Regions from separate parts of the Streptomyces sp. NPDC001922 genome, predicted to be linked through region 1. Evidence: riboswitches for the same ligand, from Rfam matches in the RefSeq annotation. Region 1 holds a riboswitch; the other holds the start of a gene.
The links. A riboswitch is a leader RNA that binds a small molecule or an ion and turns the genes downstream of it on or off. The one in region 1 is predicted to bind S-adenosylmethionine.
Positions count from the first base shown of each region.

Region 1 (3,401 bases):
GGACGACGACTTCGGCGATGCCTGACGGGACCCGGCACGGGAAGCCGGGGGGGGTCGGGGGCGTCTTCCTTTGAGGGTGGTGGGTGACGGGAGAGGTCGGGGGCGTCTTCCTTTGAGGGTGGTGGTGGGTGACGGGAGGGGTCGGGGGCGTCTTCCTTTGAGGGTGGTGGTGGGTGACGGGAGGGCTAGAGTGAGCAGCGCATTCAGGGCGACCGAGGGAGACAGCCAGCCGTGATCACCGCGATCGTGCTCATCAAGACCAGCGTGGACCGGATCCCCGAGATCGCCGAGTCCATCGCCGCTCTGGAGGGGGTCAGCGAGGTCTATTCGGTCACCGGTACCTACGACCTGGTGGCCATGGTCCGGGTGGCGCGCCACGACGACTTGGCGGATGTGATCCCGGGCCGGATCAGCAAGATCCCCGGGGTGGCCGGGACCGACACGCACGTCGCCTTCCGTACGTACTCCCAGCACGACCTGGAAGCCGCCTTCGCGATCGGGCTCGACGCGTAGCTCCGGCCGCACCCCCATGTCCCGGCGTACGCGGACGGGCCCGCCGCTCCGGTGAGCGACGGGCCCGTCCGCGGTCCGGTACGGGTCACCCGGTGCGGTCCGGGCAGGGCACCCCCGGTGTCAGGCCGCTCCGCTGTCAGGCCGCTCCGGTGTCAGGCCGCCCCGGCGTTCCGGTCCGGGACGCAGCGGCCGTCCTCCGTGCGGTAGCTCCACCGCGCACCGTCGTGGACCAGCTCCTTCACCGCGCGGACGAAGCGGTCGATGTGCTCGTCGGGAGTGCCGGCGCCGAAGCTGACGCGGATGGCGTTGAGGGACCGCTCCCCCGGTGCCGCGTCCGGCGCCCCGCACTCGCCCGGTTCGTCGGCCGCGCCGCCGAGCAGGGTCCGGACCAGGGGGTGGGCGCAGAAGAGGCCGTCGCGTACCCCGATGCCGTACTCGGCGGAGAGGGCGGCCGCGAAGTGCGAGCTGTTCCAGCCCTCCACCACGAAGGAGAGCACGCCGACCCGGGGAGCGTCGTCGCCGAACAGCGACAGCACCTTCACCTGGGGGACCTCCGCCAGCCCCGCGCGGAGACGGGCGACGAGCCGCTGCTCCCGCTCGACGAGGGTGCCGAAGCCCGCCTCGGACAGCGCCTTGCAGGCGGAGGCGATGGCGTGGACGCCGATGACGTTCGGCGAACCGGCCTCGTGCCGGGCCGCGGTGGTGTGCCACTCCACGTCCACGCCGCCGTCGGCGCGCCGGGAGACCGTACGGCTCGCGCCGCCGCCCGCGAGGTAGGGCTCGGCGGAGCGCAGCCAGTCGGCACGGCCGGCGAGCACACCGGAGCCGAACGGCGCGTAGAGCTTGTGCCCGGAGAAGGCGACCCAGTCGACGTCCAGCGCATCGATGTCCACGGGGTGGTGCGGGGCGAGCTGCGCGGCGTCCAGGACGATCCGCGCGCCGTGCGCATGGGCCGCCGCCGCCAGTTCGCGCACCGGCCAGAGCTCACCGGTGACGTTGGACGCACCGGTCACGCACACCAGCGCCGGACCGTAGGGCTCCCGGTCGGCGAGCGCCCGCTCCAGGGTCCCGACGGCCTGGGCCGGGGTCCGGGGCGCGTCGAGGCAGGTGACGGTGATGCCCTCGCGCTGCTGCCAGGGCAGCAGCGAGGCGTGGTGCTCGGTCTCGAACACGAACACCCGGGTGTTCCGCGGCAGGGCGGCGGCGAGCAGGTTGAGCGAGTCGGTGGTGGACCGGGTGAAGACGACCTGGTCGTCCTCGCGGCAGCCGAGGAAGCCGGCGACCGTGGCGCGGCTGTTCTCGAAGAGGTCGGTGGACAGCTGCGAGAGGTAGCCGGCGCCGCGGTGCACGCTGCCGTAGTAGGGCGCGTAGGCGGCGACGTCGTCCCAGACCCGCTGGAGGGCGGGAGCGCTGGCCCCGTAGTCGAGCGCCGCGTACTCGACCTCGCCCCCGGTGACCAGCGGCACGAGGACGTCCCGGCCGAGGACGGGCAGCGGGCCGGTGGCACAGGCGGCCTCGGGGGAGACCGTGTCGTCGGCCGAACTCGCCCCGGCGCACGGGGAGTCGGCGTGCAGGCCGGTGGCGCGGAGGTCGGCGGTCGTGGCGGTGGCGGTCGTGGCGGCGGCAGGGCGCACGGACATGGCGGAGTCTCCCGGTGGGAACGGCGGAATGGCTGCGTCGACGCACCCGGCCCGGACAGGGAACGGGGTGCGGAAAAGCCTCGGCATGCGGACCCGGACGGCACCGCACGGAGGGTGATGGAAACGGGGCCTTCGGCCCTAGCGCATTCGCTTGCTCACGCGGGATCTCCCTCGACAACCAGGACCCCTGGATCGCGAGGGGTCCGCGCTTGCCGCAGACCTTGCTGACTGCGGCCTGGTCATCACCCGGGGCACCCCGCCACGGACGGAGGGTTGCCGGACAGCGGGCCGGGGCCTGTGTCGCTGTCACTCGTGACCTGGAGCGAGTATGGCAGGTGATCACCCGTGGGCACCACCGTGTCCGCATGGCGGGACGGCATCCCGGCCCGGTGGGACGGCGCGCCGCGCCAAAGCCGCCCCCGCCCACCGGCAGCGGTACCCCGCGGGCAGCAGCACCCCGGCAACGGCACTCCGCACAGCGGCGCCCTCCCCCAGCGGCCCCGGCCCCACGCCCCCGAGAAACCCGCAGGGGGCCCGGAACGAGCCCGGACCCCCTGCCTCACCACCGGCGAACCGGCGGCGGACGGCTACCCGTTGCTGGCGCCGACCCAGCGCTCCAGCGTCCGCCGCGCCGCGCCCGTGTCGACCGACTCCGCGGCCTTCTCGATGCCCGCCGCGATCTGCTCGGCCAGCGGGGCGTCGGTGGGCCGCAGGGCGACCAGGGCCGCGGCGGAGTTGAGCAGCACCGCGTCCCGCACCGGGCCCTCCTCGCCGGCCAGCAGACGGCGGGCCACATCGGCGTTGTACGAGGCGTCGGCGCCGCGCAGGGCGTCCACCGGGACGATCGGGATGCCGACGTCGCGCGGGTCGAAGGCCTCCTCCCGCACCGAGCCGTCGCGGACCACCCAGACCCGCGAGGTGGCGGTGGTGGTGAGCTCGTCCAGCCCGTCGTCACCGCGGAAGACCAGGGCGGAGGTACCGCGCTCGGCCAGCACCCCGGCCACGATCGGCGCCATCCGGGCGTCGGCCACGCCGGTGGCCTGGGCCCGCACCCGGGCGGGGTTGGTCAGCGGCCCGAGGATGTTGAACGTGGTGGGGATGCCCAGTTCCCGCCGGGCCGGTGCGACATGGCGCAGCGCGGGGTGGAACTTGACGGCGAAGCAGAAGGTGATGCCGGCCTCTTCGGCGACCTCGACGACCCGCCGCGGCGAGAGGTCCAGATTGACGCCGAGCTTCTCCAGCACGTCC
Region 1 covers NZ_JBIASV010000001.1:9,965-13,365, forward strand. The annotation lists gene ACFYYR_RS00045 (Lrp/AsnC ligand binding domain-containing protein) at 232-513, shown strand; gene ACFYYR_RS00050 (aminotransferase class V-fold PLP-dependent enzyme) at 666-2,153, opposite strand; SAM riboswitch class IV at 2,354-2,471, opposite strand; gene trpD (anthranilate phosphoribosyltransferase) at 2,741-3,401, opposite strand, start outside.

Region 2 (3,401 bases), on a different contig from region 1:
GACCATGTCGCGAGCCTAGCCCGCGAAAGATCCGCTCAAACGTGCGGACAGGGGCGGTTTGTCACCCGGAGGGGTCACCGACGGTCCGTACGGAGCGTCGCGGAGCCCGTACGGAGCGCTCACCGGCAGCGCCCGTCCGGAGGCGCCCCGGTGTACCCGCGGAGCGCCCGAGCGCCCGCGGGAGCGCGGACCGGACGGACCCGCGCGGACCCGGGGAGCCGCGCCGGTCAGGCCACCCGCCCCCGCCCCGCGGCCTCCCGGGCGCGCACCTCCCGGTACTCCGGAACGGTGATCATCGGCGGGCGTTCCTCGGCCGCCACCTCGTGCACGGACGGCGTGAACCCGCCCCCCGCCCCCCGGTCGAACTGGGTGAGCACGGGCCGTACGAGGTGGCCGCGGGCCAGCCGGGCCTGGGCCGTGCGGTAGATCGTGGCGGCCATCCGGCCGAGCGCCTGCCCGTCCTGGTGACGGTGGCGCCGCACGCCGACGTCGACCTGGGCCAGCGCGTCGAGCCCGGCCAGGTCCAGCGCGTCCACCAGCATGCCCAGCTCGATCCCGTAGCCGACGGGGAAGGGCAGCTGCTCCAGCAGGGAGCGGCGGGCCGCGTACTCCCCGCCGAGGGGCTGCACGAAGCCGGCGAGCCGCGGCCAGTGCAGGTTGAGCAGGGGGCGGGCGACGAGTTCGGTCACCCGGCCGCCGCGGTCGCCGGTGTCGCCGAGCGGCCGGTCGTACATGGCCTTGACCAGGTGCAGGCCCGGGTCGGTGAGCAGCGGTCCGACGATGCCGGAGACGAAGCGGGCGGAGAAGTCGCGCAGGTCGGCGTCGACGAAGCAGACGATCTCGCCGTGGGTGACCAGCAGCGAACGCCACAGGACCTCGCCCTTGCCGGGCAGGGCGGGCAGCCGGGGCAGCACCGTGTCGCGGTGGACGACGCGGGCTCCGGCGGCGGCGGCGACCGCGGCGGTGCGGTCGGCGGAGCCGGAGTCGATCACGACCAGCTCGTCGACGAGCGGGACCTCCGGGCTCATGAGCTCACGCCGGACGGTCTCGACGATCGGCCCGATGGTGGCCTCCTCGTCGAGGGCGGGGAGCACCACGCTGACCGTTCCGGACGGGCCCGCCGCCTGCTTCGCGGCGAGGAGCCGGCTCAGTGGCCGGTCGGCGGCCGACCAGGAGTGGTGCTCCAGCCAGCGCTCCACCTCTTCCAGCACGTGTTTCGTCTCCCTGGTGTGTTCGCGGGGCGGCCCGCGGGTGACCGGGCGATGGTCCGCTGTGATCCGTCTCGCGGTTCGGACGACTATCTCAACCGTGGGGGCCGTCGGTTACAGTCTTGAACAACGCGGAAGTCCACTTCATGTCGGGGTGGCCTGCCGCGGACAAACGCACCGGGCCCCGCCCGGCGCCATACCGCTCATCCAGAGGGGCAGAGGGAACGGCCCGTTGAAGCCCCGGCAACCCTCCGGCCGGTCTCGTCTCAGACGCGAGGCTCCCGGCTCGGGAAGGTGCCAATTCCGTCTCGTGGCGAAGTCCGTCGCGAGGAAGATGAGGAGAAAGGGCCTCGCCTCCATGGCTGTGCAAGCTGCTACCGCCACTTCGTCCGCGGATTCCCAGGACGCCACCTCCGGTTCCGCCCCCGTCGCTCTCGGCCCCGCCGCCGCGCTGTCCTGCCGCGAGTGCGGTGAGCGTTTCGCCCTCGGCCCGATCTTCGCGTGCGAGGTGTGTTTCGGGCCGCTCGAGGTCGCGTACGACCTGCCGAGCGGCGACCCCGAGGGCCTGCGGAAGCGCATCGAGGCCGGTCCGGACAGCATCTGGCGCTACGCGCCGCTGCTGCCGGTCCCCGCCGACGTCGCCGACAAGCCGAACCTGAACCCGGGCTTCACCAAGCTGGTCCAGGCCGACAACCTCGCCCGTGAGCTGGGCGTCACCGGCGGTCTGCACGTGAAGGACGACTCGGGCAACCCGACGCACTCCTTCAAGGACCGGGTGGTCGCCATCGCGGTGGAGGCCGCCCGCACCTTCGGCTTCACCACGCTGTCCTGCTCCTCCACCGGCAACCTGGCCGGCGCCGTCGGCGCCGCGGCGGCCCGGGCCGGCTTCCGGTCGTGCGTGTTCATCCCGCACGACCTGGAGGCGGGCAAGGTCGTCATGGCCGCGGTCTACGGCGGCGACCTGGTCGGCATCGAGGGCACGTACGACGACGTCAACCGCTTCTGCAGCGAGCTGATCGGCGACCCGATCGGCGAGGGCTGGGGCTTCGTCAACGTCAACCTGCGCCCGTACTACGGCGAGGGCTCGAAGACGCTGGCGTACGAGATCTGCGAGCAGCTCGGCTGGCGGATCCCGGACAACATCGTGATCCCGATCGCCTCCGGCTCCCAGCTCACCAAGATCGACAAGGCGCTGAAGGAGCTCATCGCCCTCGGCCTGGTCGAGGACAAGCCGTACAAGATCTTCGGCGCCCAGGCCGAGGGCTGCTCCCCGGTCTCCCGGGCCTTCAAGGACGGCCACGACGTGGTCCGCCCGGTGAAGCCGGACACGATCGCCAAGTCGCTCGCCATCGGCAACCCGGCCGACGGCCCGTACGTGCTCGACATCTGCCGCCGCACCGGCGGCGCCGTGGAGGACGTGAACGACGAGCAGGTCGTCGACGCGATCAAGCTGCTGGCGCGCACCGAGGGCATCTTCGCGGAGACCGCGGGCGGTGTGACGGTGGGCGTGCTGCGGAAGCTGATCGAGGCCGGGCGGATCGACCCGGCCGAGGAGACCGTGGTGCTGAACACCGGTGACGGCCTCAAGACCCTGGACGCCGTGGCTCCGACGACGGGCCCGTCCGCGACCATCCGCCCCACCCTTGACTCGTTCCGAGAGGCAGGCCTCGCATGAGCGTCAACGTTCGAATCCCCACGATCCTGCGTACGTACACCGGCGGCCGGTCCGAGGTGCCCGCCGAGGGCGCGACTCTCGGCGAGGTGCTCGCGGACCTGGAGAAGAACCACCAGGGCATCGGTGCCCGGGTGCTCGACGACACCGGCAAGCTGCGTCGATTCGTGAATGTCTATGTGAATGACGACGACGTGCGTTTCAGCGAGGGCCTGGAGACGGCCACGCCGGACGGTGCGGGTGTATCGATCATTCCGGCGGTCGCCGGCGGCTGCTGAACCATAAACGCAAGAACCTTGCGTAATAGGAATGGCCCCTTCCGTAAGAGAAACGGAGGGGGCCATTCTGTGTGGTTGATCGCGGTACAGTTGAGCGATCCCCCACCGGCCGCTCTGCCGAACGCATATGAGAACGCGACAAGATGTGCCCGAAGTGTGCGTGCGATTTGTCGCGTTGATGCCCGTTTGTCTGACCCAACTTGTCCTGACTTCACGGTGATTCAGGGGATAGCTCCCTGCGGC
Region 2 covers NZ_JBIASV010000008.1:145,306-148,706, forward strand. The annotation lists gene ACFYYR_RS16510 (trehalose-6-phosphate synthase) at 1-6, opposite strand, end outside; gene ACFYYR_RS16515 (glucosyl-3-phosphoglycerate synthase) at 228-1,211, opposite strand; SAM riboswitch class I at 1,409-1,549, shown strand; gene thrC (threonine synthase) at 1,567-2,883, shown strand; gene ACFYYR_RS16525 (MoaD/ThiS family protein) at 2,880-3,158, shown strand.
Region 2: it holds a riboswitch for S-adenosylmethionine, as region 1 does, so the genes downstream of both, thrC (threonine synthase) here and ACFYYR_RS00050 (aminotransferase class V-fold PLP-dependent enzyme) in region 1, are expected to answer to the same signal.